DNA from 3 places in the Streptomyces sp. NPDC032472 genome. Region 1 is predicted to be linked to each of the others. Evidence: predicted binding sites of a transcription regulator. Region 1 holds the regulator's gene; each other region holds the start of a gene.

Region 1 (9,531 bases):
GGTTGGAGAGGATGTTCTGCGTGAGCACCTCGGCAGGGGTCTCCTGCGGGCCGTTGCCGTTGTCGCTCGCCTTGAGCATGGCGATCGAGCGTTCCACTGCGTCCTCCGTCATCGGCTGCCCGGTGCGGAGCACGAGCATCATCTCGTCGAACAGGCGCTGGATCAGTGCGACTTCCGCCGCCTCGCCGATCGCGCTGACCTGGTTGCCCCGAACATGGATGTCGGCCTTCGGGAAGGCCTTCTCGATCACGCGCAGCAGGGCGTCACCGGAGCCGAGCACCGACACCATCGGGTGCGTGGCCGGAACGGTGAAGTGGGCTCGCGCCTGCCCCGGCGCGGGGGTGTGGGCTGTGGATGTCTGAGTCATGGGCCGGCACTGTGGCCTGCACATACCTCCCGTTGAGGGGCCGCGCCGATCGACGACCTCCGGAGTACCAAGGGTACGTCGCCGCGGGGGCATCCCCGAGGGGTTTTCCGGCGGCATCCGCGCAGCCCCGGCCGGGCCGGGAGCCCTGCTGCGGACGGCCCGGCGCGGTCCGGCGCGGTCCGGTGCGGTCCGCGCGGTGCGGCGGCTACGCGGAGTGGCGGAAGCCGATGGTCGGGACGGCCCTGCGGCGGGGGGCGGGGGCCGTGCCGCGCGGGATCAGCTCGTCGAGGAAGGCGTACCGGTCACGCAGGGCGTCGGGGGCCGTGCGCCACCAGTGGGCCACCTCGGGCCAGCCCGGCGCCGACAGGGAGCCGCCGAACTCCTGGACCGACAGGGCCGCCGTCAGGCCCGCGAAGGCCAGCCGGTCCGCCAGCGGCCAGCCGGCCAGGGAGCCGGTGACGAAGCCCGCGACGTAGACGTCCCCGGCGCCGGTGGGGTCCAGGGCGTCCACGGCGATGCCCGGCACGTGCACCGCCTCGCCGCTGCCCGAGTCCACCGCGTACGAGCCCTCCGAACCCATGGTGACCACGGCGACGGGCACCCGTTCGGCCAGCAGCCGGGCCGCCGTTCTCGGGCAGTCCGTGCGCGTGTACCGCATCGCCTCGCCCGCGTTCGGCAGGAAGGCCTCGCAGTGCTCCAGGTCCGCGAGGGCCGACAGGTCCCACCGGCCGCTGTCGTCCCAGCCCACGTCCGCGAAGATCCGCGAGCCGCGGCGGGCGGCCTCGCCGATCCAGCCGTCCTCCCCGGCCGGGCCCAGCGAGGCCACGGCCGCCCGGGCGCGCGGGGGGCACTGCGGGAAGACGCCGGGGCCGGCCGGGGGCGGGGCCTCGTGGCCGTGCGAGACCATGGTCCGCTCGCCCTCGTACGCCATCGAGACGGTGACGGGGCTGTGCCAGCCGGGCACGGTGCGCGACATGGACAAGTCGATGCCCTCGCCCTGCTCCAGCGCGTCCCAGCAGTACTCGCCGTAGTGGTCGTCGCCGAAGGCCGCGGCCAGGGAGGTGCGCAGGCCGAGCCGGGCCAGCGCGGTGGCCATGTTGGCCACGCCGCCGGGGCTGGAGCCCATGCCGCGCGCCCAGGACTCGGTGCCGCGGACGGGGGCCGAGTCGAGGCCGGTGAAGATGATGTCGAGGAAGACCGTGCCGGTCAGGAAGACGTCGCACCCGGGCTCGTGGGGGTCGCGCAGCGGTCCGAGGGGGTCGACTGCTGCGGTGAGGCTGCTGGTGCGGATGTCCCGACTGGTCACGGTTACTCCCCGGTCCGAGCGAAGGGTCGTTTCTGCGAGCGGTCTGCGAGTGGTCGTTCGACGGAAAGCCGACAGCCTTGCCCGTCCCCTCCAGTGCCGAAACCCAGTGTGGCGTACGTCACTGGCCCGCGGCTCCCCTCCGGCACCATCCGGCGCCCTTCACCCCCGGCCGTCTCCGTGAGCCGGCGAGGCGGCCGGGGCGAAGGGTCAGCGGCGCTTGGGGACGGGGACGCGGGCCAGGTCCGCGGCGATGGTCAGCTCGCCCTCGAAGCCGGCCTCGCGGGCCTGGCGCTCGAACTCGGACGGGTCGCCGTAGCGCTGCGAGAAGTGCGTCAGCACGAGGTGGCGGACGCCCGCCTCGCGGGCCACCCGGGCCGCCTGCCCGGCGGTCAGGTGCCCGTGGTCGGCGGCCAGCCGCTCGTCCTCGTCGAGGAAGGTCGACTCGATGACCAGCAGGTCGCAGCCCTCGGCCAGGGCGGTCACGCCGTCGCACAGCCTGGTGTCCATGACAAATGCGAAGCTCTGGCCGCGCCGGAGCTCGCTGACGTCGTCGAGGGTGACCCCGCCCAGCTGCCCGTCGCGCTGGATCCGGCCCACGTCGGGCCCCTTGATCCCGTGCAGGGCGAGCAGTTCGGGAACCATGCGGCGCCCGTCGGGCTCGGTGAGCCGGTAGCCGAAGGACTCCACCGGGTGGGAGAGCCTGCGGGCCTCCAGCGTGTACGAGGGCCCCTCCGCCAGCGCCCCGTCGCGGGCCACCGGCTCCTCGCGCAGCTGCACCGTCTCCCGGTAGGCGGTGGCGTAGCGCAGCCGGTCGAAGAACTTCTGCCCGGACGCCGGGTAGTGCGCGGCGACGGGGTGCGGGACCTGGTCGAGGTTGATGCGCTGGATCACCCCGGCCAGTCCGAGGCTGTGGTCGCCGTGGAAGTGGGTGATGCAGATCCGGTTGATGTCGTGGGCGGCCACGCCCGCGCGGACCATCTGCCGCTGGGTGCCCTCGCCGGGATCGAAGAGGATGCCCTCGCCGTCCCAGCGCAGGAGGTAGCCGTTGTGGTTGCGGTGGCGGGTGGGCACCTGGCTGGCGGTGCCCAGCACCACGAATTCGCGTACGGACACGGTTATCCCGGCGGCCACTGCAGGCCGCGCCCGCCGAGGACGTGCGCGTGCGCGTGGAAGACGGTCTGGCCGGCCCCTGCCCCGGTGTTGAACACGATCCGGTAGCCGTGGTCGTCGACCTTCTCCTGGGCGGCGATCTCGCCGGCCTCGCGCAGCACGTCGGCGGTGACGTTCGGGTCGGCGGCCGCGAGGGAGGCGGCGTCGGGGTAGTGCAGGCGGGGGATCACCAGCACGTGGGTGGGCGCCTGCGGGTTGATGTCCCGGAACGCGACGGTCGTCTCGGTCTCCCGGACCACCGTCGCCGGGACGGTGCCCGCGACGATCTTGCAGAACAGGCAGTCGGCCTGCGGTTCCCCGGCCATTGCTTCGCCTTCCGTGGGTGACGCGGGCGGTGCGCCGACGTCGACGTTGATCAGCTCCGGCATCGTATCCGGCGCCGCCCGGGCCGGGGCCTGCCTTTTCGGCGCGGTCGGCTTACGGGACCGGCGGCTTACGGGACGCACGGCTTACGGGACGGACGGCTTACAGGACCCCCGGCTTGCAGGACCGACGCCCGTCGGTGCCTGCGGCCCCTCAGGACCAGCGGCCGGTCCGGGCCAGCAGGACCGCCGTCGCCGCGGTCCCGGCGGTGGAGGTCCGCAGCACCGAGGAGCCCAGCCGGAAGGGGTGGGCGCCGGCCTCCGCGAAGAGGGCCAGTTCCTCCGGAGAGACACCGCCCTCGGGGCCGACCACGAGGACGATGGAGCCCTTCGCCGGGAGCTCAGCCGTGGCCAGGGCCCCGGAGGGGTGGGCGCGGTCCTCGTGCAGGACCACCGCGAGGTCCGCCTCGGCGAGCAGCGCCGCGACCTGCTTGGTGCTCATCGCCTCGGCCACCTCCGGGAAGCGGACGCGGCGCGACTGCTTGCCCGCCTCGCGGGCCGTACTGCGCCACTTGGCCAGGGACTTGGCGCCGCGGTCGCCGCGCCACTGGGTGATGCAGCGCGAGGCCTGCCAGGGCACGATCGCGTCCACGCCCGTCTCGGTCATGGTCTCCACGGCCAGCTCGCCGCGGTCGCCCTTCGGCAGGGCCTGGACCACGGTGATCCGCACCTCGGGCTCCGCCTCGTGGCCGGTCGCGGAGACCGCCACGGACAGCCGGTCCTTGCCCTCGGCCGCCTCCACGACGGCCTCGGCCCAGCCGCCGCGGCCGTCGGTGAGGACGAGCGCCTCGCCCGGGTTCAGCCGCTTCACGGAGACCGCGTGCCGGCCCTCCGGGCCGTCCAGGACGAACCGGGGCCCCGTGGGGACCTCCTCGACCACGAACACGGGGGCGGTCATGACGTACTCCTCTTCTGCATGTCGTTCAACGTGCTCTGCGCCTCGGCCAGTTCCGCCGCGAGCACCTCCACCAGCTCGCCCGCCGGCAGCGCCCGCGCCAGCCGGTGGCCCTGGCCGGCCCACAGGGCCATGCCCTGCGGGTCGCCGGCCGCGGCGGCCGCCTTGCGCAGGCCCGCGGTCATGTGGTGGATCTGCGGGTACGCGGCCGGGGCGTACGGGCCGTGCTCGCGCATGAACCGGTTCACCAGGCCCCGGGCCGGGCGCCCGGAGAAGGCCCTGGTCAGCTCGGTGTGGGCGAACAGCGGGTCGGTGAGCGCCTTCTTGTGCAGCGGGTGCGCCCCCGACTCCGGGCAGGCGAGGAACGCGGTGCCGAGCTGGGCCGCCTCCGCGCCGGCGGCCAGCAGCGCCGCGATCTGCGAGCCGCGCATCAGCCCGCCCGCCGCGATGATCGGCAGGGCCACCGCCTCCCGTACCTGCGCCACGAGCGCGAGCAGCCCGACCCGGGCCGTGCCGTCGGCCTGCGGGTCGTCGCGGTGGCTGCCCTGGTGGCCGCCCGCCTCGACGCCCTGGACGCAGACCGCGTCGGCGCCGGCCGCCTGCACGGTGCGGGCCTCGTCGACCGAGGTGACGGTGACGACGCTGTACGTGCCGGCCTTGCGCAGGGAGGCGAGGACCGCGGGCTCGGGGCAGCCGAAGGTGAACGACACCACCGGGACCGGGTCCTCGAGCAGGATCGCGAGCTTGGCGTCGTAGCCGTCGTCGCTGGTGCCGAGGGTGTCCTCCTCGGCCAGGGACACGTCGTACCAGCCGGCCTCGCCGGCCAGTTGGCCGCGGTACGCCTCGACGGCGGCCGGGTCGACGTAGCCGGTCTGCGGCATGAGCAGGTTCACGCCGAACGGGCGGCGGGTGAGCGCGCGCAGCCGTTTGACCTCCTGGTACATGCCGTCGGCGGTCTTGTAGCCGCCGGCGAGGAAGCCCAGGGCGCCCGCCTCGCACACGGCGGCGGCCAGCGCCGGACAGGAGGCGCCGCCCGCCATGGGGGCCTGCACGATCGGGTACCGGGTCAGACCGTTCGCTGCCGAGGACATGCAGTGCATCGTGCCATGTCCCGCTCACCGCGCCGAATCACCGCATTCGCCTGGCATAGTCCGCTTCACCGCCCGGGTGCAGGGCCGCCTCCCCGAGCCGGTGCGGGCCGGGCCCGGACGCGCCGCGGGCCCGGCCCGGGGGTTCCCGGACCGGGCCCGCAACAGCGGTCCTGCGGCTCAGCGGCCGTTGAACGCGTCCTTCAGGCGGCTGAACAGGCCCTGCTGGCCCGGCGCGAACTGGCCCATCGGCCGCTCCTCGCCGCGCAGCTTCGCCAGCTGGCGCAGCAGCTCCTCCTGCTGGGGGTCCAGCTTGGCCGGGGTCTGCACCTCGACGTGGACGATCAGGTCGCCGCGGCCGCCGCCGCGCAGGTGCGTCACGCCGCGCCCGTGCAGCGGGATCGACTGGCCGGACTGGGTGCCGGGCCGGACGTCGATCTCCTCCATGCCGTCCAGCGTCTCCAGCGGGCACTTGGTGCCCAGGGCCGCCGCCGTCATGGGGATGGTGACCGTGCAGTGCAGGTCGTCCCCGCGCCGCTGGAAGGTCGGGTGCGGCAGCTCGTGGATCTCGACGTACAGGTCGCCGGCGGGGCCGCCGCCGGGGCCGACCTCGCCCTCGCCCGCGAGCTGGATGCGGGTGCCGTTCTCGACACCGGCCGGGATCTTGACCGTCAGGCTGCGGCGGGAGCGGACCCGGCCGTCACCCGCGCACTCGGGGCACGGGGTCGGGACCACGGTGCCGAAGCCCTGGCACTGCGGGCAGGGGCGCGAGGTCATGACCTGGCCCAGGAAGGACCGGGTGACCTGCGAGACCTCACCGCGCCCGCGGCACATGTCGCACGTCTGCGCGGAGGTGCCGGGGGCGGCGCCCTCGCCGGAGCAGGTGGTGCAGACGACGGCGGTGTCGACCTGGATGTCCTTGGTCGTGCCGAAGGCGGCCTCGTCCAGCTCCAGGTCGAGGCGGATCATGGCGTCCTGGCCGCGGCGGGTGCGCGAGCGCGGACCGCGCTGCGCCGCCTGGCCGAAGAAGGCGTCCATGATGTCGGAGAAGTTGCCGAAGCCACCGGCACCGAAGCCGCCCGCGCCCGCACCGCCCGAGGAGGACAGCGGGTCGCCGCCGAGGTCGTAGACCTGCTTCTTCTGCGGATCCGACAGGACCTCGTAGGCCGCGTTGATCTCCTTGAAGCGCTCCTGCGTCTTCGGGTCCGGGTTCACGTCCGGGTGGAGTTCGCGCGCGAGACGGCGGAAGGCCTTCTTGATCTCGTCCTGCGATGCGTCGCGGCGCACGCCGAGTACGGCGTAGTAGTCCGTGGCCACTTACGACTCCGCCAGGATCTGTCCGACGTAACGTGCCACTGCGCGTACCGCTCCCATCGTTCCGGGGTAGTCCATGCGGGTCGGTCCGACCACGCCGAGTTTGGCGACAGTTTCGCCGCCCGAACCGTAGCCGACCGACACGACGGACGTGGAGTTCAGTCCCTCGTAGGCATTCTCATGCCCGATCCGTACGGCCATGCCCGATTCATTGGCCTCGCCGAGCAGCTTGAGGAGCACGACCTGCTCCTCCAGCGCCTCGAGCACCGGCCTGATCGTCAGGGGAAAATCGTGCCCGGAGCGCGTCAGATTGGCGGTGCCGCCGATCATCAGGCGCTCCTCGGCCTCCTCGGCCAGGGTCTCCAGCAGCGTAGACAGCACGGTCGACACCGTCGGCCGGTCGTCGGGCTCGAAGGACTCCGGCAGGTCCTGCACCAGCTGCGGGACGTCGGTGAACCGGCGGCCCACCACACGGCTGTTGAGCCGCGCCCGCAGATCGGCCAGCGAGGTCTCGCCGAACGGCAGCTGGCAGTCGACGAGCCGCTGCTCGACCCGGCCCGTGTCCGTGATCAGCACGAGCATCAGGCGGGCGGGTGCCAGCGCGAGCAGCTCGACGTGCCGGACGGTGGAGCGGGTCAGCGAGGGGTACTGGACGATCGCGACCTGCCGCGTCAGCTGCGCGAGCAGCCGCACCGTGCGGCCCACGACGTCGTCGAGGTCGACGGCGCCGTCGAGGAAGTTCTGGATGGCCCGGCGCTCCGGCGTCGACAGCGGCTTGACGCCGGCGAGCTTGTCGACGAAGAGCCGGTATCCCTTGTCCGTGGGGATCCGGCCGGCGCTGGTGTGGGGCTGGGCGATGTAGCCCTCCTCCTCCAGCACCGCCATGTCGTTGCGCACGGTGGCCGGCGAGACGCCGAGTCGGTGCCGCTCGGTCAGCGCCTTGGAGCCGACCGGCTCCTCCGTCCCGACATAGTCCTGGACAATGGCGCGCAGCACCTCGAGTCTGCGTTCGCTGAGCATCGCGTGCACACCTCCAGCTGTGATGCGGGTCGTCGTGAGGGTCGTCCGTGGCGTCTGGCACTCGGGTCGCACGAGTGCCAGAGATCCCCCGGTCAGTGTACGGCCGGGTAGTACGCGGCTAGCAAGGGTGGCCCGCCAGGTGGCCCCGCCAGGTAGCGTCGCGGCATGGACGTACGTTGGGAAGAGGCCGGGTGGGAACGGTTGACGCGGAGGACCGGCCGCAGACGCCTTCCGGTGTGGGATTGCACGGTGGGACTGGTGGTCGGCGACGATTCCGTCCTTCTGGTCGACCCCGGTTCGAGCGTCCGCGAAGGGGCGCAGCTGAGGTCCGAGGCGGAGCGGCTGACCGGTCGGCGCGTGACCCATATCGCATTCACGCACGGGCACTTCGATCACGTCCTGGGCGGGGCCGCGTTCTCCGGGGCCGAGGTGTACGGGGCCGTCGGCCTGGACGCCGAGCTCCTCGCGGACCGCGACGGGCTGCGCAGCGACGCGGTGCGCCAGGGCCTGGATCCGGCGGAGGCCGCCGAGGCCGCCGACCTGCTGGTGCCGCCGCGGCACCTGGTGTCGGGCGAGTGGACGCTGGAGCTGGGCGGGGTGCAGGCGCTGCTGGCCAACGTGGGGCCGGGCCACACCGGGTACGACCTGGCCGTCTTCGTGCCGGGCGAGCGGGAGACGGTGTTCTGCGGGGACCTGGTGGAGGAGTCCGGCGAGCCCCAGGCGGGGCCCGACGCGGTGCCGGGGCAGTGGCCGGCGGCCCTGGACCGGCTGCTGGCGCTGGGCGGGGAGGACGCGCTGTACGTGCCGGGGCACGGGGCGGTGGTCGACGCGGCGTTCGTGCGTGCGCAACGCGACACACTGGCGGCGCGTTTCGGCGTGTCGGGCGCCTGAGCGCGCCGGCTCTCCTAGTGTCGGCCGGATGCGTGAGTACTCCCCCGACCTGACCCCGCCGTGGAAGCGCGCCAAGGCCGTGCCGGTGCCCGAGGTGCCGGCCGAACCCGATCTGGTGGTCGAGGTGGCGGGTACGGACTTCTGCGGGGCGGTGGTGGGCTGCGAGGCGGGCACCGTGACGCTGGAGGACCGCTTCGGCAAGCGGCGGGTCTTCCCGCTCCAGCCGGGCGGGTTCCTGCTGGAGGGGGCCGCCGTGACCCTCGTACGGCCCTTGCGGGCCCCGGCCGGGCCGCGGCGCACGGCGTCGGGCTCGATCGCCGTACCCGGGGCCCGGGCGCGGGTGGCGCGGGCCGGGCGGATCTACGTCGAGGGGCGGCACGACGCCGAGCTGGTCGAGCGGGTGTGGGGCGACGACCTGCGGATCGAGGGGGTCGTGGTGGAGTACCTGGAGGGCGTCGACGACCTCCCCGCGGTCGTGGCGGCCTTCGCCCCCGGGCCGGACGCCCGCCTGGGGGTCCTGGTGGACCACCTGGTCCCCGGCTCGAAGGAGTCCCGGATCGCGGCGGAGGTGTCCTCCGAGCACGTGCTGGTGGTGGGCCACCCGTACGTGGACGTCTGGCAGGCGGTGAAGCCCGCCGCCCTCGGCATCACGGCGTGGCCGCAGGTCCCACGGGGGCAGGACTGGAAGACGGGCGTCTGCCGGGCGCTGGGCTGGCCGCCGAACACGGGGGCCGCCTGGCAGCACATCCTGTCCCGCGTGACGTCGTACCGCGACCTGGAACCGCCCCTCCTGGGCGCGGTGGAACACCTGATCGACCACGTCACGGCCTGACGGCCCGCCGCCGCTGTTTGCGCTGCGCGCGCCAGTTCCCCTCCCCGCCCCTTCCCGAAACCGGGGCTCCGCCCCGGACCCGGTTCCGGGCGCTCCGCGCCCGGTGCGCTCAAACGCCGCTCGGGCTGAAATCAGCCCCGGTTTCGGGAAGGGGCGGGGTGGGGAAACGGCTCCGCGCAGCGGGGGCCGCGGGAGCCGCGGCGGTCAGTCGACCAGGGCTCGGACCACCGCGTCGGCGAGGAGCCGGCCGCGGAGGGTCAGGACGGCCCGGCCGTCCGCGTAGGGG
Region 2 (9,531 bases), on a different contig from region 1:
CGAAAATGCCTTGCGGGGCCCTCCGGACGCGGATCTACGGTGGGCCGGTGACCACTCGAATGATCATTCTCAACGGCGGGTCCAGCTCGGGGAAGTCCGGGATCGCCCGGTGCCTGCAGGCGGTCCTGCCCGACCCGTGGCTCGTCGTCGGCACCGACACGCTGGTCGACGCCATGCCGGCGGCCATGCAGGCGTCGGACGGCGGGATCGACTTCGCCCCGGACGGCGTGGTGAGCGTCGGACCGGAGTTCCGGGCGCTGGAGGCGGCCTGGATCCAGGGGGTCGCCGCGATGGCCCGGGCGGGGGCCCGGGTCGTGGTCGACGAGGTCTTCCTCGGCGGCGCGGCGTCCCAGCAGCGGTGGCGGGAGGCGCTCGACGGGGTCGACGTCCTGTGGGTCGGCGTCCGCTGCGACGGCGAGGTCGCGGCCGGGCGGGAGATCGCCCGCGGGGACCGGATCGCGGGGATGGCCGCGTCCCAGGCGGACCTGGTCCACCGGGGCGTGGCGTACGACCTGGAGGTCGACACCACCCGCGCCGAGGCCCTGGCCTGCGCCCGCGCCATCGCCGCCCACGTCCACCGCTGACGGCGGACCGGCGGACCGGCCCCGCCTACCGGGCCCGGGCCGCCTCCACGAAAGCGCGGATGAGGTCCGGGGACTTGACGCCGCGTTCGCTCTCGACGCCGCTGGAGACGTCCACGCCCCAGGCGCCGGTGGTCTGTGCGGCCTCGCGGACGTTGCCCGGGTTCAGGCCGCCGGCCAGCAGCCAGTGCCCTTCAGGGGCGGTGAACTCCTGCGCGGCCCAGTTCCACGGCTTGCCGGAGCCGGGGGCGGGGGCGTCGATCAGGAGCAGGTCCTCCCCGTACTCCCCGCACCGCTGCACGCGCTGCGCGGTGGCGCGCAGCAGGGTGCGGCCCTCGGCGCGCAGGGCCTCGTAGTACTCCGGGCCCTCGTCCCCGTGCAGCTGCACGCCCCGGACGCCGCTCTCCTCGGTCAGCCGCCGGACCTCTTCGACCGTCTGCCCGCGGAACACGCCGACGGTGAGCACCCCGTCCGGCACCCGGGCGGCCAGCTCCCGCGCCTCGGCGGCGCCGACCGTGCGGGGGCTGCCCGGCGCGAAGACGAACCCGACGGCGTCCGCCCCGGCGCCCACGGCCACGTCGACGTCGTGCGCGGTCTTCAGGCCGCAGATCTTGACGAAGAGATCGCTCATCCCCCCAGTCAACCAAAGTCACCCGACCGGCGCCGACCCCTTGCGGGGACCGGGCACGGCGGCCTTCCCGCCCCTAGCCTGGGACCAGGTTCACATCCAGGGCGCGGCGCGCCATACGGAGGACGACGGTGACGATCATGATCGAGCGGCCCACGCCCATGGACACGCAGGCGTCACCAGCGTTCGAGAGCCTCCTGCGCACCGTCGCGGAAATGGACACACCACACGGCTTCAAGGCCGAGCTCATCCGGGGGAAGATCATCGTGTCGCCGTTTTCGAAGCTGCGCTACTCCCGGCGCACGCGCCTCCTGCGGGAGCAGCTCCAGGCACACGTCCCCGAGGGACAGTTCGCTGACACTTCGCCCTTCCTCTTCCGCTTCCCGGCAGCGGAACGCGGCTACGGACCACACCTGTACGTCGCGGATGAGGCGGCCTTCGAGGAGGACGCGCTGCACGCGGACGCAGCGGCGCTCTCGCTGGTCGGAGAGTTCACGTCCGTCTCCACAAGGGACGCCGACTGGAACGAGAAGCTGGACGTGTACGGCTCGCTCGTGCCCGTTTACTTGGTCATCGACATGCAGGACTCGGAGATCACCTGCTTCTGGGACCCCTCGCCGCACGGATACCGCTCCCGTACGACGGTGTCGTCCGGCAAGCCCCTGCAGATCCCCGAGCCCTTTGGGTTCTCCCTCGACACGACCGGCTTCTAGAGGGCCCGGAAACGCCCGAGGGCGGCACCCCTCCGTGATGGAAGGGGTGCCGCCCTCGTTCGAGAACAGCCGATCAGCCAGGGGCCGATCAGAAGTCCATGTCACCGCCCGGCATGCCGCCCGGAGCGGCCGCGGCCTTCTCCGGCTTGTCGGCGATGACGGCCTCGGTGGTCAGGAACAGCGCCGCGATGGAGGCGGCGTTCTGCAGGGCGGAGCGGGTGACCTTCGCCGGGTCGATGATGCCCTCGGCGAGCATGTCGACGTACTCACCGGTCGCGGCGTTCAGGCCGTGGCCGACGGGGAGGTTGCGGACCTTCTCCACGACGACGCCGCCCTCGAGACCACCGTTGACGGCGATCTGCTTCAGCGGGGCCTCCAGGGCCAGCTTGACGGCGTTGGCACCGGTGGCCTCGTCGCCCTCCAGCTCGAGCTTCTCGAAGACCGCGGAGGCCTGCAGCAGGGCCACGCCACCACCGGCGACGATGCCCTCCTCGACGGCGGCCTTCGCGTTGCGGACGGCGTCCTCGATGCGGTGCTTGCGCTCCTTGAGCTCGACCTCGGTCGCGGCACCGGCCTTGATGACCGCCACGCCGCCGGCGAGCTTCGCCAGGCGCTCCTGCAGCTTCTCGCGGTCGTAGTCCGAGTCGGAGTTCTCGATCTCGGCGCGGATCTGGTTGACGCGACCCTGGACCTGGTCGCTGTCACCGGCACCGTCGACGATCGTGGTCTCGTCCTTGGTGATGACGACCTTGCGGGCGCGGCCGAGCAGGTCCAGGCCCGCGTTCTCGAGCTTGAGGCCGACCTCCTCGGAGATGACCGTGCCGCCCGTGAGGATGGCGATGTCGCCCAGCATGGCCTTGCGGCGGTCGCCGAAGCCCGGGGCCTTGACCGCGACGGAGCGGAAGGTGCCGCGGATCTTGTTGACGACCAGGGTCGACAGGGCCTCGCCCTCGACGTCCTCGGCGATGATCAGCAGCGGCTTGCCGGACTGCATGACCTTCTCCAGCAGCGGAAGGAGGTCCTTCACGTTGCTGACCTTGGAGTTGACGATCAGGATGTACGGGTCCTCCAGCGAGGCCTCCATACGCTCCATGTCGGTGGCGAAGTACGCCGAGATGTAACCCTTGTCGAAGCGCATACCCTCGGTGAGCTCCAGCTCCAGACCGAAGGTCTGGGACTCCTCGACGGTGATGACGCCTTCCTTGCCGACCTTGTCCATGGCCTCGGCGATGAGCTCGCCGATCTGGGTGTCGGCGGCGGAGATGGAGGCGGTCGAGGCGATCTGCTCCTTGGTCTCGACCTCCTTCGCCTGGTCCAGCAGGGCGCCGGAGACGGCCTCGACGGCCTTCTCGATGCCACGCTTGAGGGCCATCGGGTTGGCACCGGCAGCCACGTTGCGCAGGCCCTCGCGGACGAGCGCCTGGGCGAGGACGGTGGCGGTGGTCGTACCGTCGCCGGCGACGTCGTCCGTCTTCTTGGCGACTTCCTTGACCAGCTCGGCGCCGATCTTCTCGTACGGGTCCTCGAGCTCGATCTCCTTGGCGATGGAGACACCATCGTTGGTGATCGTGGGGGCGCCCCACTTCTTCTCAAGGACGACGTTGCGACCCTTGGGGCCAAGGGTGACCTTGACGGCGTCGGCGAGCTGGTTCATGCCGCGCTCGAGGCCGCGCCGGGCCTCCTCGTCGAACGCAATGATCTTGGCCATCTGAAGTGGTCCTCCAGGACTGGGGTTCCCCCTGCGCCGCCAGGCGCGCGGGGAGGGGTGGATTGCTCCGGACCGCGCCTGCGCCCGCGACGGACGGCCTGCGAGCCCGGCGGTTCCTTCCCGCCGGACCCTGCGGGCCTCACCGACCCGGTCCCGTGTAGTAGCACTCTCACTCGGAGAGTGCTAACGCCAATGATTAGCACTCGGCCCCCTCGAGTGCAAGCGGCTTCGGGTCATGACAGACCCCGCGCGCCCCACGGCGCGTCACGGCGGGCCACGGCGGGCCGCCGCGGGCCACGGCCGGCCGCGGCGAGCCACCGCGTCCGCGGCCGGCCGCGGACGCAACGAAGGGCCCGCACCCCTCCTCCGAGGTGCGGGCCCTTGCGTGTATGCGTCGGTGGTCGACCGCGCCGGGCTTAGACGGCGAGCTTGACCATGTCCGCCTGCGGACCCTTCTGGCCCTGCGAGATCTCGAACTCGACCCGCTGACCCTCTTCAAGGGTGCGGTACCCGTCCATCTGGATGGCGCTGTAGTGGACGAACACATCCGCACCACCGTCGACCGCGATGAAGCCGTAGCCCTTCTCCGCGTTGAACCACTTGACGGTGCCCTGAGCCATGCCTAACTCCCCTATTACTGGCCCTTGCGCAGGACCGCACTTCGCGGTCCCGGGTCAGAACTTGCGCCGGAACGCCTCGACCGCGGCTGAATGTATCTGCACCGGTGCTGTCTGCAACAGGTCAATCCGACGAGAATTCCGGTCAGTCAGAAAGCGCGAAATGAGATGAAAATTTGGCATTTACCCGGGCAACTCGGACCTGGCATATCGCGCCAAAGCCCCATACCGCACCCGCACATTGACTCAATGTCAACCCTCACGCGACCCGTTCATATGCGGCGGGCAAGAACAGCGGAGGGGACTTCCCCAACTCTACCGCGCCCAACCAAGCAGAATTGCCCCCTCCGCTTAATGCCGGAGGGGGCAATTCTGGGGTGGCCACATCAGGAGCCGGCGTCAGCAGCCGCCCGCGACCGCCGGGATGATCGAGACGCCCGCGCCGTCCGGCGTCGCCGCCTCCAAGCCGCCCTCGAAGCGCACGTCGTCGTCGTTGACGTAGACGTTGACGAAGCGGCGCAGCTTGCCCTGGTCGTCCAGGACGCGGGCGGCGATGCCCGGGTGGTTCGCCTCCAGCGACGCGATGACCTCGGCCAGCGTGGCGCCCTCGGCGGGCACCTCGGCCTGGCCGCCGGTGTAGGTGCGCAGGATGGTGGGGATGCGGACGTTGACGCTCATGGCGCTACTGCCTTTCCGGAAGTGCGGGGGAGGGTGGTCAGGCCAGGCCGGCGGCGCGGAACGCGTCCAGGCTGGGGCGGATGGTGGCGGTCTGGCCGCTGTCCGCGGCGACCGCCTCCAGGGTCTTCAGGCCGTCGCCGGTGTTGAGGACCACGGTGGTCAGCGACGGGTCCAGGCGGCCGTCCTCGATCAGCTTCTTCGTCACGCCGACGGTCACGCCGCCGGCGGTCTCGGCGAAGATGCCCTCGGTCCGGGCGAGGATCTTGATGGCCTCGACGACCTGCTCGTCGGTCACGTCCTCGACGTAGCCGCCGGTGCGCCGGGCGATGTCCAGCACGTACGGGCCGTCGGCCGGATTGCCGATCGCGAGGGACTTGGCGATGGTGTTCGGCTTCTGCGGACGGACCACGTCGTGGCCGGCCTTGAACGCCGTGGACACCGGGGAGCAGCCCTCGGCCTGGGCGCCGAAGATCTTGTACGGCTTGTCCTCGACCAGGCCCAGCTTGATCAGCTCCTGCAGCCCCTTGTCGATCTTGGTGAGCTGGGAGCCGGAGGCGATCGGGATGACGATCTGGTCGGGCAGCTGCCAGCCGAGCTGCTCGCAGATCTCGTACGCGAGCGTCTTGGAGCCCTCGCCGTAGTAGGGGCGCAGGTTCACGTTGACGAAGCCCCAGCCCTCGCCCAGCGGGTCGCCGATGAGCTCGGAGCAGAAGCGGTTCACGTCGTCGTAGTTGCCCTCGATGCCGACCAGGTCGCCGCCGTACACACCGGCCATGACGACCTTGCCCTGCTCCAGGTCGTGCGGGATGAACACGCAGGAGCGGAAGCCGGCCCGGGCGGCCGCGGCGCCGACGGCGCCGGCCAGGTTGCCGGTGGAGGAGCAGGACAGGGTGGTGAAGCCGAAGGCGCGGGCGGCCTCGACGGCGATCGCGACGACGCGGTCCTTGAAGGAGTGCGTCGGGTTGCCGGAGTCGTCCTTGACGTACAGCTTGCCGGTGACGCCGAGCTCCTTGGCCAGGTTCTCGGCGTCGACGAGCTTGGTGAAGCCCGGGTTCAGGCTCGGCTTCGCGGCCACGTCCGCGGGGACGGGCAGCAGCGGGGCGTAGCGCCAAATGTTGTTCGGACCGGCCTCGATCGCGGCGCGCAGGGCCGCGACGTCCTCGGCGGAGCCGGTGGCGGGCAGCTCGTACGCGACTTCCAGCGGACCGAAGCACTCGACGCAGGCGAAGATGGGCCCGAGCTCGAAACGGGTACCGCACTCCCGACAGGACAGGCCCGAGGCGGGGCCGAGGTCGACGGCGGAAGCAGAAGCGGAGGTTCCGGAAACAGGGGTGGCAACGGTCTGTGCAGCCATGATGGCGAGGCCCTTTCTCCTCATCTTCCCCATGGCGCACTTCGCCATGAGACGGAATTGGCACCTTCCCTAGCCGGGGACCTCGCTGCTGCTGCACGCAGTGGCGGGAAACCGACTGGAGGGTTGCCGGGGCTTCAACGGGCCGTGTCCCTCTGCCCCTCTGGATGAGCGGTATGGCACCGGGCCGCGCGCTCCATGGCGCACCCGGGCATTTGTCCGCGGGACCCCCGGCATGCGGCGGTCCTTCGCGTTGTTCAAGACTGTAACCGAAGGCTCGGGTGGTTGAGACGGCTGTCCGAAGCGCGAGATGGATCACTTTTCGGCCGGAACGGCCGCGGAACAGGACGAGGGAAGCAGGAGTGCCGAACGTGCTGGAAGAGGTGGAGCGCTGGCTTGCGGACCGCTCCTGGTCCGTGGCCGACCGACCGCTCGACCAGCTGCTCGCCGCGAAACGGGCTGCGGGCACGACGGTCAGCGTCGTGCTGCCCGCGCTCGACGAGGAGGCGACCGTCGGCGACATCGTCGAGGTGATCCGGCGCGATCTGATCGACGGCCGCGCCGTCCCGCTCGTGGACGAGCTGGTCGTGGTCGACTCCGGCTCCGCCGACCTGACCGCCGAGGTCGCCGCGAAGGCCGGCGCCCGCGTGGTCCACCGCGACGAGATCCTGCCGCGGATCCCGGCCCTGCCCGGCAAGGGCGAGGTGCTGTGGCGCTCGCTGCTGGCCACCACCGGCGACATCGTCTGCTTCGTCGACGCCGACCTGCGGGACTTCTCCTCCGCCTTCGTCACCGGGATCGTCGGCCCGCTGCTGACCGAGCCGGACGTGCAGTTCGTCAAGGCCATGTACGACCGCCCGCTCGGGGACGCCCCCGGCCAGGGCGGCCGCGTCACCGAGCTCGTCGCCCGCCCGCTGCTCAACCTGCACTGGCCGCAGCTGGCCGGATTCGTACAGCCGCTGGGCGGGGAGTACGCGGTGCGCCGCTCCCTGCTGGAACGTCTGCCCTTCCCCGTCGGCTACGGCGTCGAGCTGGGCCTGCTGGTCGACGCGCTGCACACCGTCGGGCTGGACGCCCTCGCGCAGGTGGACGTCGGCGTACGGCTCCACCGCCACCAGGACGGGCAGGCACTGGGCCGGATGGCCGCCGCGATCTACCGCACCGCGCAGCTGCGGCTCTCGCGCGGGCACCTCGTGCGGCCGGTGCTGACGCAGTTCGAGCGTGGGCCGGACGGGTTCGTACCGCGGACGCACGCCGTGGACACCGAGGAGCGGCCGCCGATGCTGGAGGTCAAGGAGTATGCGGGGCGGCGGGTGGCGTAACGCGGTCTTGCGGGCCGCCGACGGGCCCGTACGGGTCGCGTAAGGGGAGGGAACGGACGTTTGAGCGGGCGCGGGCCGGGCTAGGTTCGCCGCATGGCTTCCGAGGCTTCCCAGACTTCCCACGCCCTCCACTCGTCCCAGGTACTCGTCGCCGCCAACCGCGGGCCGCTCTCCTACGCCCACGGCGCCGACGGCACCCTCACCGCCCGGCGCGGCGGCGGCGGCCTGGTCTCCGGCCTGTCGGCCGCGCTGGACGGGCAGCCGGACGCGCTCTGGATCTGCGCCGCGCTGTCGGAAGGGGACCGCGAGGCGGTGCGGCGGGGCGTCGCCGAGCCGGGCGTGCGGATGCTGGACATCGACCCGGCGGTGTACGACGCCGCGTACAACGGCATCGCGAACTCGGTGCTGTGGTTCACCCACCACCACCTGTACGACATCCCGCGCACCCCCGTCTTCGACGCGGAGTTCCGGCGCCAGTGGGAGGCGTACACCGCCTACAACCGGGCCTTCGCCGAGGCGCTCGCCGAGGAGGCCGCCGAGGGGGCGTGCGTCCTGGTGCAGGACTACCACCTCGCGCTGGTCCCCGGGCAGCTGCGCGAGCTGCGGCCGGACCTGCGGATCGCGCACTTCACGCACACCCCGTGGGCGTCGCGGGACTTCCTGGACGTGCTGCCCGGCGACATCCGCGGCGAGCTGCTGTGGGGGATGCTCGGGGCGGACCTGGTGGGCTTCCACACCCGGGCGTGGGCGGACGCGTTCATGGCGGGCGCGCACCTCGACGACGAGCGGGGGACCGCGGAGCCGCGGATGCCGACGGGGACGGGCGGCGAGCGGTACGTGGCCAAGGCGCCGCGGGGGCCGGGGGCCGTGCGGCACCTGCGCACCGACGTGGCCGTGTACCCGCTGGGCGTCGACGGCGACGAACTGCGCCGGCTCGCGCACCGGCCCGAGGTCGACGACCGGCTGGCCGCGCTGCGGGCGGAGGTCGGCGACCGCAGGACCATCGTCCGGGTGGACCGGACCGAGCTGTCGAAGAACATCGTGCGGGGGCTGCTGGCCTACCGGGAGCTGCTGACGGTGCGGCCGCAGTGGCGGGGGCGGGTGGTGCACCTCGCCTCCGCGTATCCGTCCCGGCAGGACCTGGAGGTGTACCGGTCGTACACGGCGGCGGTACGGGAGCTGGCCGGGCGGATCAACGAGGAGTTCGGGACGGAGGACTGGCAGCCGGTGCTGCTGTCCGTGCAGGACGACTTCGCGCGGTCGCTGGCCGCGTACCGGATGGCGGACGTGGCGCTGGTCAATCCCGTCCGGGACGGGATGAACCTGGTGGCGAAGGAGATCCCGGTGCTGTCGGAGGCCGGCTGCGCGCTTGTCCTCTCCACGGGTGCGGGGGCGTACGGGGAGCTCCGGGAGGACGCCCTGACGGTGAACCCGTTCGACGTCACGGAGACTGCCGAGGCCTTGCACGCGGCCCTGTCGATGCCCGCCGCTGAACGCCTGGACCGCACGAAGCGCCTGGCCACGGCCGCCACGGCCCTGCCGCCGTCCCACTGGTTCGCGTCCCAGCTGACCGCCCTCCGCGCCCACTGACCGCCGCGCAGCGGCAGGAGACGGTCAGGACGGGAGGTGGGCGGCCAGTCGCGTCAGGTAGGCGGTGATGGCGGACGGACCCGGGAGGACCAGGTCGGCACGGGTGGCGAGGTCCTGGACCTCCTCCGAGCCGCTGCACAGCAGCAGGCCCGGCAGGCCCTCCGCCCGCCGTTTCTCCACGGCCGCGTACGCCGCGAGGTCGCCCAGGTCGTCCCCCGCGTAGACGACCGCCTCGGCGTCCACCTCCGCGAGGTATTCCGTCAGGGCCACGCCCTTGTCCATGCCGGGAGGCCTCAGCTCCAGCACGGCCCGCCCCGGCTCCACGATCAGCCCGTGCCGGGCG
Region 3 (9,531 bases), on a different contig from region 1:
GCCGTTCGGCGACCTCCGCGACGAGGTGGGCCCGGATGACGGCCCCGTCGGGCTCGTAGAGGTACCGCCCGACGGGCCCGACCGGGGCCTCGCCGACGGGGCCGGAGCTGCGGAGCGTGCGCGGCCCGGGCAGCAGCGTGGCCCGCACCACGGGCCCCCCGGCCGACACCGCGCCCGGCCCGGCCCCGACCCGCCCGGCCCCGACCCGCCCGGCTCCGCCGTCCGGTCCCGCCGGCGCTGCGGCCGCCGCGTCGCCCGCGCCCGGCCCGTCGGCCGGCTCCGTGACCGGCCCGCCGGCGGGGGTCGCAAGGCCGCTCGGGGTCGGGGCTCCCTGCGGGGCTGGTCCCCTACCCGCCCTTCCCCCGTTCCCCGGGCTCCGCCCGGACCCGGCCCGCCCGGCTCCGCCGTCCGGCGCCGCCGGCGCTGCGGCCGGTGCCTCGTCCGCGGCCGGCGCGCCGGTTGCGGTGGCGGGGGCGCCGTCCGGGACCGCTCCTGCGGTCGCCCCGGCGTCCCGTGCCGACCCGGACCCGGCCAGCCCGGCCCCACCGTCCGGCGCCGCGGCCGCCGCCTCGCTCGTGGCCGGCTTGCCGGTTGCCGCGGCGGGGCGGCCGGCCGGGGTCTCACCGGCGGTCGAGTCCGTGACCGGCTCCCCGGCGGCCGGGGGCGCGACGGCGGGGCGGGAGTCGGGGGTGCCGAACCACAGGACGGCTTCCTTCACGTCGCCGTGGTCGGAGATCCATTCCGCTTCGGCGCCGGCGGGGACCGCCTCGTGGGGGATGCCCGGGGCGATCTTGATGGCGGCCACCCTCGCCGCGCGGGCCGTTTCCACCGCCCATGACAGCGGGGGTGAGTAGGCCTCCGGGTCGAAGATGCGGCCGCGGCCGCCGCGCCGGGCGGGGTCGATGAAGACGGCGTCGTAGCCGGTGGTGTCGACCGTGGTCACATCCGCCTCCCGGACCTCGATCAGCTCCGCCAGTCCCAGCGCCTCGGCGTTGGCCCGGGCGACCGCGGCGGTCAGCGGGTCGCGGTCCACGGCCAGCACCCGGATGCCGAGCCGGGCCAGGGCCAGGGCGTCCCCGCCGATCCCGCAGCACAGGTCGGCGACGCTGCGCACGCCGAGCGCCGCGAGCCGTCCGGCCCGGTACGCGGCCACCGTGGCCCGGGTGGCCATCTCCGCGCCGCCGGGGGTGAAGTACATCCGGAACGCGTCCTCGGCGCCGAACTTCGCCACCGCGCGCTGCCGCAGCCGGGCCTGCCCGAGCGCGGCGGAGACCAGGTGGGCCGGATGGTCGCGGCGCAGCCGGGTGGCGACGGCGAGCTCCTGGGCCGGGTCGTGGTCGCGCAGGGAGTCCAGGAGGGCGCGGCCCTCGGGGGTCAGCAGGTCGGCGAAGTCTTCGGGCGTCACTCATTCATTGTCGGCCAGTGTGGGCCACCCGGTGGAAGGTCGCCGCCCGCGCGCGGTGTCGGCCGCGCGGCGCGCGCACGCGGTGCCAGGATGCCCAGCTATGCAGCTTGTGCGACAAAAGGAACATACGACGCTTCACGGTCGCCGGCGCGGAGCCGGCCCGCGCGGCCGGACCGGGGTGGCCCTGGCCGCCCTGCTGGTCGCCGCCCTGGGAACCGCCTGCGGCTCGGCGGAGTCCGGTTCACCCGTCCGGACCAAGCCCGGCAAGGGCGCCGAGGCGGCGGGCGGGCCCGCCGCGCCCCTCACCGCCGAGCAGCAGAAGACCGCCCGGCAGGCCGTCATCGCCGCGGCGAAGAAGTGGAAGCTGGCCAAGCCGCCGCTGGCCGCGCCGCCGGCGCCCAAGACGAAGCCGGAGATCACCACCCGTGACGGCTTCGAGGTCGACAGCCAGGAGAACCTCCCGCCGGTCTTCACGACCGTCCCGACGGAGGACAAGGTCGTCTTCCTGACCATCGACGACGGCGCGGAGAAGGACCCCGAGTTCCTGAAGATGATGAAGGAGCTGAGGATCCCGTATACGGCGTTCCTCAACGACTACCTCATCCGCGACAACTACGGCTACTTCAAGGAGATGCAGGACGCCGGCGTCACCCTGGACAACCACACCCTCAACCACCGCTACCTGCCCGCGCTCACCTACGAGCAGCAGCGCGAGGAGATCTGCGGCCAGCAGGACGTCATGCAGAGGGAGTTCGGCAAGCGCCCGGCGCTGCTCCGTCCGCCGTACGGGAACTACAACGAGGACACGCTCAAGGCGGCCAAGTCCTGTGGTGTCAAAGCGGTTCCGCTCTGGAACGCCGAGGCGTTCCCGGACCGGTGGGACTACCGTGAATGGGACCGAGAGCTGCATCCCGGAGATATCATCCTCACGCATTTCCGGGGGCGCGAGGACTGGAAGGGCTCCATGCCTGACATGATCCGTAACGTCATGAAGACCGTCACGGACAAGGGGTATGCCGTGGCCCGCTTGGAGGACTACCTGTGAAGTACGCGCGCCGGTTGACGGCCGGAACGCTGGCGGCCGGCGCGCTCGCCCTGTCCCTGACGGGGTGCGGGAACAGCGTGGACCCGATCGAACGACTGGGCCGCAAGACCACCGACGGGCACGCCACCCCGTCGGCCTCCGCGGCGGCGTCGGCTTCCCCGAGCGGGTCCCCCTCGGCGGCGAGCCCCGGGGACCAGGCATACAGGAAGTGGGGGCTGAACGCCCCGGTGCAGTTCGCGCCGAAGCCCGCGCAGAAGCCGGTCCTGCCGCCGCCGGCCCCCGGCAAGGCCCAGGTGGTGGACCGAATACCTGTCCCCGCGGGCGAGAAGATCGTCTTCCTGACCTTCGACGACGGTGCCGAGAAGGACCCCGAGTTCCTGAAGATGGCGGCCGACCTCAAGCTGCCGATCAGCATGTTCCTGACGGACAACATCGCCTCGTCGGACTACGGCCACTTCGAGAAGATCCGCGACAACGGCTCCGGCAGCACGATAAACAACCACACGCTGACCCACCCGAACCTGCGCACGCTGCCCTTCGCGGCGCAGAAGAAGGAGATATGCGGTCAGCAGGAGCGCCTGGAGAAGCGCTTCGGCGCCAAGCCCACCCGCTTCCGCCCGCCGTACGGCAACTACAACGACGACACCCTCAAGGCGGCCGCCGAGTGCGGCATCACGCAGGTCGTGCTGTGGAAGGCGTCGATGCAGATCAACGACTTCCAGTACGCCGAGGGCTCGGCCCTCAAGCCGGGCGACATCATCCTGGCCCACTTCCGCGGCCCCTCCGAGCTCAAGGGCGAGAACGAGGTCCAGATGACCCGGCACATGCTGGAGAGCATCCAGCGCCAGGGCTACCGCATAGGCCGCCTGGAGGACTGGCTCTGACGGGCTGACGGGCTGACGGGCTGACGGGCTGCCCGGCCGCCCCCGCCGGACCGGGTCGCCCCTTCGGCCGTCATCCGGCCGGGCGCGCAGCGGATGCCGGATGCCGCCGGGTTCGCCAAGCTGCGAGTAACGGCTGCCAGCACCCGCACAGACGAGGACCGAGCCATGCACCGCTCGCACCGCTCCCGGCGTATCACCGTCATCGCAGGGGCCTCGCTCCTGCTGCTCACCGCCACGGCCTGCTCGGCCGGCAAGACCACCGTGGGCGAGCTCAGCTTCCGCGCCGAGGACTCGCCGGTCGAGGTCAGCCACTCGAACACCCCAGTCCAGGGCTGCCACCGCATCCTCCTGCCGCGCGGCGCGAGCCACGTGCACAACAACACGCTGCTCGACGTCGTGCTCTACCGGACGCCGGACTGCAAGAAGTTCGACAAGGCGGACGGCATCTACGTCGCCACCACCCTGTCGAACGACACCGCCCCCGGCACCCTGCCCTGGCGCAGCTTCACCGTGGTCCACTGAGCGCGACCACCGGGGTGATCGTCGTCTCCACCGGGCCGCGGCTGTCCGCCTCCCGCTGCCGCTCCGCGCTGTCGCTGATGCGCAGCAGCAGGGCGATCATGATCCAGTTGGCCAGCAGGGACGAGCCGCCCTTCGCCAGGAACGGCAGCGCCTTGCCGGTCAGCGGGATCAGCCCGGTCACGCCGCCCGCCACCACGAAGACCTGCAGGGCCAGGGCCGCCGACAGGCCGACCGCCAGCAGCTTGCCGAAGGGGTCGCGGGCGCCCAGCGCCATCCGCAGCCCCCGCTGCACGAGCAGGGCGTACAGGAGCAGGACGGCCATGACCCCGGCCAGGCCGAGCTCCTCGCCCACCGTCGTCAGGATGAAGTCGCTGCGGCCCGCGAACTTGATCAGCTCCGGGTGGCCCATGCCGAGCCCCGTGCCCGACATGCCGCCGGTGCCGAAGCTGAACAGGGCCTGCGCCGACTGGTCGGAGTTGACGCCCGGCGGCCGGTCCTTCCAGTAGTACGACAGCGGGTTCAGCCAGGCCGCCACGCGCGCCTTGACGTGGGGCTCGGTGGAGCCGACCACGAAGGCGCCCCCCGCGGCCATGAGCAGGCCGCACACGATCCAGCTGGTGCGCTCCGTGGCCACGTACAGCATCACCACGAAGACGCCGAAGAAGATCAGCGAGGTGCCCAGGTCGCGCTCGAAGACCAGCACCAGCAGCGAGACGATCCACACCGTGACGATGGGCGCGAGCTGGCGCATCGGGGGCAGCCGCATGCCCAGGAACTTCCGGCCGGCCAGGGCCAGGGAGTCGCGGTGGATCACCAGGTAGCCCGCGAAGAAGACCGCGATCATGATCTTCACGAACTCGCCGGGCTGCGCGGAGAAGCCGCCGACGACGATCCAGCGCTTGGCGCCGTAGGTGTCCGCGGGGGAGAAGGCCGGCGCGATCAGCAGCACCAGCGCGACGGCCATGGTGAGGAAGATGAACCGCTGGAGCAGCCGGTGGTCGCGCAGCAGCGCCACCACCAGCAGGCAGGCGGCGACCCCGATCACCGTCCAGACCAGCTGGCCGGGCGCATTGGCCTCGGCCCCGTACCGCTCGATGTAGGACTGGTCGAGCCGGTGCAGCAGGACGAGCCCGAGCCCGGACAGCAGCATGGCCAGCGGGAGGATCAGGGGATCGGCGTACGCCGCGAAGCGGCGCACGCCGAGGTGGGCCACCAGCGCCAGCAGGGTGAGGCTGATGGTGAAACCGGTGAGGTTCGCCGGGAGCTCGCCGTTGAGGGCGAGGCTCGCGCTCGCGTGCCCGAGGACGGCGATGCCGATGACGAAGACGAGGAGCAGGGCCTCGGTCCGGCGGCGGGCGCCGGCGGTCGTCAGCGGTCTCAGTCCCCGCACGGCTGTCCGATCCGGTCGGCATTGAGGCGTTTTAGCTTCATATCGTGCAAGACGTAAAACACCGCCCGATGGTTCCTTCGGGCCCTTCGGAAGGGCTCCGAACCGCAGGGTTTCGGCCGAGTGTGGCCGGGGAGTGCTGTGGGCACGCTCCGAATCCGGGACTCGGACGGAGCGTGTTGGCACTCCGCTTGACCGAGTGCTAATCGCCGGAATAGTCTCGCACCTGGCACTCGCCCCCGGTGAGTGCCAACACAGCGACGGGCAGGTCCGGCACCCGCGACGACGGATCCACCTGGTCGCCACCTCAGACAGTTAACCCCGTGAGATCTCCGAAGGGGGAGGTCGGATCGTGACGACCGCCAGCTCCAAGGTTGCCATCAAGCCGCTTGAGGACCGCATCGTGGTCCAGCCGCTCGACGCCGAGCAGACCACGGCCTCCGGCCTGGTCATCCCGGACACCGCGAAGGAGAAGCCCCAGGAGGGCGTCGTCCTCGCCGTGGGCCCGGGCCGCTTCGAGGACGGCCAGCGTCTCCCGCTGGACGTCAGCGTCGGCGACATCGTGCTGTACAGCAAGTACGGCGGCACCGAAGTGAAGTACAGCGGCGAGGAGTACCTCGTCCTCTCGGCTCGCGACGTGCTCGCGATCATCGAGAAGTAATTCGCTTCACCGCACTGCTTTGAGCTGCGCCCCTGGTCACCCCGCTGATTGCCGGGCGGCGAGGGGCGCGGTTCGTTGAAACCCGAGTTTTCCGAGAGGGCTGAACCGCTCCCATGGCGAAGATCCTGAAGTTCGACGAGGACGCCCGTCGCGCCCTCGAGCGCGGCGTCAACAAGCTTGCCGACACGGTCAAGGTGACGATCGGCCCCAAGGGCCGCAACGTCGTCATCGACAAGAAGTTCGGCGCCCCCACCATCACCAACGACGGTGTCACCATCGCCCGCGAGGTCGAGCTGGACGACCCGTACGAGAACCTCGGTGCGCAGCTGGTGAAGGAGGTGGCGACCAAGACCAACGACATCGCGGGTGACGGCACCACCACCGCCACGGTCCTGGCCCAGGCGCTGGTCCGCGAGGGCCTGCGCAACGTCGCCGCCGGCGCCTCCCCGGCCGCCCTGAAGAAGGGCATCGACGCGGCGGTCAAGGCGGTCTCCGAGGAGCTCCTCGCCACCGCCCGCCCGATCGAGGACAAGTCCGACATCGCCGCCGTGGCCGCGCTGTCCGCCCAGGACCAGCAGGTCGGCGAGCTCATCGCCGAGGCGATGGACAAGGTCGGCAAGGACGGTGTCATCACCGTCGAGGAGTCCAACGCCTTCGGCCTGGAGCTCGAGTTCACCGAGGGCATGGCCTTCGACAAGGGCTACCTGTCGCCGTACTTCGTCACGGACCAGGAGCGCATGGAGGCGGTCCTCGAGGACCCCTACATCCTGATCCACCAGGGCAAGATCTCCTCGATCCAGGACCTGCTGCCGCTGCTGGAGAAGGTCATCCAGGCGGGTGGCTCCAAGCCGCTGCTGATCATCGCCGAGGACGTCGAGGGCGAGGCCCTGTCGACCCTGGTCGTCAACAAGATCCGCGGCACCTTCAACGCGGTCGCCGTCAAGGCTCCGGGCTTCGGTGACCGCCGCAAGGCGATGCTGCAGGACATGGCCACCCTCACCGGTGCCACCGTCATCGCCGAGGAGGTCGGCCTCAAGCTCGACCAGGCCGGTCTGGACATCCTGGGCACCGCGCGCCGCGTGACCATCAGCAAGGACGACACCACCATCGTCGACGGCGCCGGCTCCTCCGACGACGTCCTGGGCCGCGTCAACCAGATCAAGGCCGAGATCGAGGCGACCGACTCGGACTGGGACCGCGAGAAGCTGCAGGAGCGCCTGGCGAAGCTCGCCGGCGGCGTCTGCGTCATCAAGGTCGGCGCCGCCACCGAGGTGGAGCTCAAGGAGAAGAAGCACCGTCTGGAGGACGCCATCTCCGCGACCCGCGCCGCGGTCGAGGAGGGCATCGTCTCCGGTGGTGGCTCCGCGCTCGTCCACGCCGTGAAGGTGCTCGGCGACAACCTGGGCCTGACCGGCGACGAGGGCACGGGTGTCGCGGTCGTCCGCCGCGCCGCCGTCGAGCCGCTGCGCTGGATCGCCGAGAACGCCGGCCTCGAGGGCTACGTCATCACCTCGAAGGTGGCGGAGCTCGACAAGGGCCAGGGCTTCAACGCCGCCACCGGCGAGTACGGCGACCTGGTCAAGGCCGGCGTCATCGACCCGGTCAAGGTCACCCGCTCCGCCCTGGAGAACGCCGCCTCCATCGCCTCCCTGCTGCTCACGACCGAGACCCTGGTCGTCGAGAAGCCGGCCGAGGAGGAGGCCGACGCCCACGGTCACGGCCACGGTCACGGCCACAGCCACTGACCCGTCGGGGTCCTGACCGCGCCGGGCGCTGACCCGTCGGGGTCCTGACCGCGCCGAAAGGCCCCGGTCCGCCACCGCTGTCCAGCGGTGGCGGACCGGGGCCTTCGCCGTGTGCGGCCCCGCCCGACGGGGCTGCTACACCCACGCCTGCGCCACGCCTGCGCCGCGCCCGCGCCTACATCGCGCCGAGCTCCCGCATGACGCGCATGACGTCGTAGTGCCACCAGCCTTCCTTGATCATTCCGTCCTCGCACCGGAAGACCGTGGTGCCGGTCATCGTGCAGGTCTTGCCGGTCGGGGCGATGCCCATGAACTCGCCCTTGTGCTTGCCGGTCCAGGTCCACAGCGTGGTCACGTAGTCGTCCTGGGCCATCTGCGCGTCACGGGTGAAGGAGAAGTCGAAGGCGCTGCGCCACATCTGCACGTCCTCGCGGATGCCCTCGCGCCCGATCTTGTCGACGGGGTTGCTGATGTCGTGGTCGCGGTAGTCGGCCGCGAAGATCTCCTCGACGGCGTCCATGTCGCCCCTCATCGCGACGTCGTCGAACATCCGGTTCACGCACAGGGTGTTGAGGTGCTCGTCGCGGACCACGTCGAGGTTGGTGAAGCGGGGCATCCCGTCGCAGAGAGCCACCATCTCCTGGAACATCCTGTCCGTCTCCGGGAGGTGAGAGTTCTTCATGGCGTCTTCGTACGACGGGAATTCGACCACGTCGACAAAGTGCGTCTCGGATTCCCGGTCCCTGCCGATGACGCTGTGCGTCACGGTGCGCTTGCCGTTGGTCTGTTCCAGATAGCGGTCGAGCAGATCGTTGACGGCCTCGGGCCTGCTGGTCTCATAATCGACAATTTGTACGAATGTCATGGTGTCTCCCGGGCTGGAAGGGATGCATCCATTTTAGGGAGATTTCATCCGTTCGGCCGGTTTGTCGATGCAGGCCGCCCGGCCGTCGCCCCCGCTACCGGGGCCCGTACTTGCGGCCCGTGCGCGAGGACAGTCCGCCCAGCAGCCCGCGCGGCGCCAGCTTCACCACACCCATCAGCGCCTTGTACCGCGGGTCCGGGATCGACACCGTCCTGCCGCGGGCCAGGTCGTCCAGGGCCGCGGCCACCAACTTGTCTGCGTCCAGCCACATCCAGCCGGGGATGTTGTCCGTGCCCATGCCGGCCCGCTGGTGGAACTCCGTGCGCACGAAGCCCGGGCACAGCGCCATCAGCCGCACGCCCGAACCCGCCAGGTCCCGCGCCGCGCCCTGCGTGAACTGCACGACCCAGGCCTTGCTGGCCCCGTACGTCCCGCGCGGTACGAACGCCGCCACCGAGGCCACGTTGACCACGCCGCCCCGGCCGCGCGAGCGCATCGACTCGGTGGCCGCCGAGGTCAGCCGCAGCACGGCCTCGACGTGCACCTTCAGCATGGCCAGCTCGTCGGCCATGGCCACCTCGAGGTAGCGGCCCTTGTTGCCGAACCCGGCGTTGTTCACCAGCAGGTCCACCGGGTGCGTGCGGTCGCCGAGGCGCTGCTCGACCGCCGCGATGCCCTCCTCGGTGGACAGGTCGGCGGCCAGCACCTCGGCCTCGATGCCGTGCCGGTCGTGCAGCTCGGTGGCCTGTTCGGCGAGCCGCTTGGTGTCCCGGGCCACCAGGACCAGGTTGTGGCCCCGCGCGGCCAGCCGGCGGGCGAAGGCGGCGCCGATGCCCGCCGTGGATCCAGTGATCAACGCAGTCGTCATAGCCGCAACCTAGCCGCCCCGGGCGGCGGGCCGGTGCGGGCCCGCCATGGCGGTACCACTTCGTCCGCTTTCCTGCCGCACGCGCGCCGCCGGTGATCGCGCATGCGTCGCCGGGCGGCTACTTCCCGTACTTCTCGATGTACTTGTGC

The links. The regulator HrcA, encoded in region 1, represses chaperone genes, less so after heat shock. The targets are predictions, from matches to a motif close to TTNGCACTCNGNNNNNCNGAGTGCNAA.
Region 2: the regulator HrcA is predicted to act here: its motif matches at 3,827-3,853, upstream of groL (chaperonin GroEL).
Region 3: the regulator HrcA is predicted to act here: its motif matches at 5,423-5,449, upstream of groES (co-chaperone GroES).

Annotation. Positions count from the first base shown of each region.
Region 1 is NZ_JBEZVK010000010.1:50,119-59,649, forward strand. It holds gene AB0F11_RS08650 (PhoH family protein) at 1-367, opposite strand, end outside; gene AB0F11_RS08655 (PfkB family carbohydrate kinase) at 573-1,673, opposite strand; gene AB0F11_RS08660 (ribonuclease Z) at 1,881-2,786, opposite strand; gene AB0F11_RS08665 (histidine triad nucleotide-binding protein) at 2,789-3,148, opposite strand; gene AB0F11_RS08670 (16S rRNA (uracil(1498)-N(3))-methyltransferase) at 3,360-4,103, opposite strand; gene AB0F11_RS08675 (nitronate monooxygenase) at 4,100-5,191, opposite strand; gene dnaJ (molecular chaperone DnaJ) at 5,369-6,505, opposite strand; gene hrcA (heat-inducible transcriptional repressor HrcA) at 6,506-7,522, opposite strand; gene AB0F11_RS08690 (MBL fold metallo-hydrolase) at 7,688-8,413, shown strand; gene AB0F11_RS08695 (DUF3097 domain-containing protein) at 8,442-9,245, shown strand; gene hemW (radical SAM family heme chaperone HemW) at 9,450-9,531, opposite strand, start outside.
Region 2 is NZ_JBEZVK010000032.1:66,819-76,349, reverse strand. It holds gene cpt (chloramphenicol phosphotransferase CPT) at 60-584, shown strand; gene AB0F11_RS22410 (phosphoribosylanthranilate isomerase) at 610-1,212, opposite strand; gene AB0F11_RS22405 (Uma2 family endonuclease) at 1,350-1,922, shown strand; gene groL (chaperonin GroEL) at 2,011-3,630, opposite strand; gene AB0F11_RS22395 (cold-shock protein) at 4,047-4,250, opposite strand; gene AB0F11_RS22390 (MoaD/ThiS family protein) at 4,647-4,925, opposite strand; gene thrC (threonine synthase) at 4,963-6,279, opposite strand; SAM riboswitch class I at 6,297-6,450, opposite strand; gene AB0F11_RS22380 (glucosyl-3-phosphoglycerate synthase) at 6,648-7,598, shown strand; gene AB0F11_RS22375 (trehalose-6-phosphate synthase) at 7,692-9,188, shown strand; gene otsB (trehalose-phosphatase) at 9,213-9,531, opposite strand, start outside.
Region 3 is NZ_JBEZVK010000018.1:6,025-15,555, reverse strand. It holds gene AB0F11_RS14360 (SAM-dependent methyltransferase) at 1-871, opposite strand, end outside; partial or broken gene AB0F11_RS14355 (SAM-dependent methyltransferase) at 962-1,171, opposite strand; gene AB0F11_RS14350 (polysaccharide deacetylase family protein) at 1,584-2,450, shown strand; gene AB0F11_RS14345 (polysaccharide deacetylase family protein) at 2,447-3,334, shown strand; gene AB0F11_RS14340 (hypothetical protein) at 3,500-3,856, shown strand; gene AB0F11_RS14335 (FtsW/RodA/SpoVE family cell cycle protein) at 3,840-5,246, opposite strand; gene groES (co-chaperone GroES) at 5,596-5,904, shown strand; gene groL (chaperonin GroEL) at 6,018-7,649, shown strand; gene AB0F11_RS14320 (ester cyclase) at 7,825-8,514, opposite strand; gene AB0F11_RS14315 (SDR family NAD(P)-dependent oxidoreductase) at 8,609-9,382, opposite strand; gene AB0F11_RS14310 (MOSC domain-containing protein) at 9,501-9,531, opposite strand, start outside.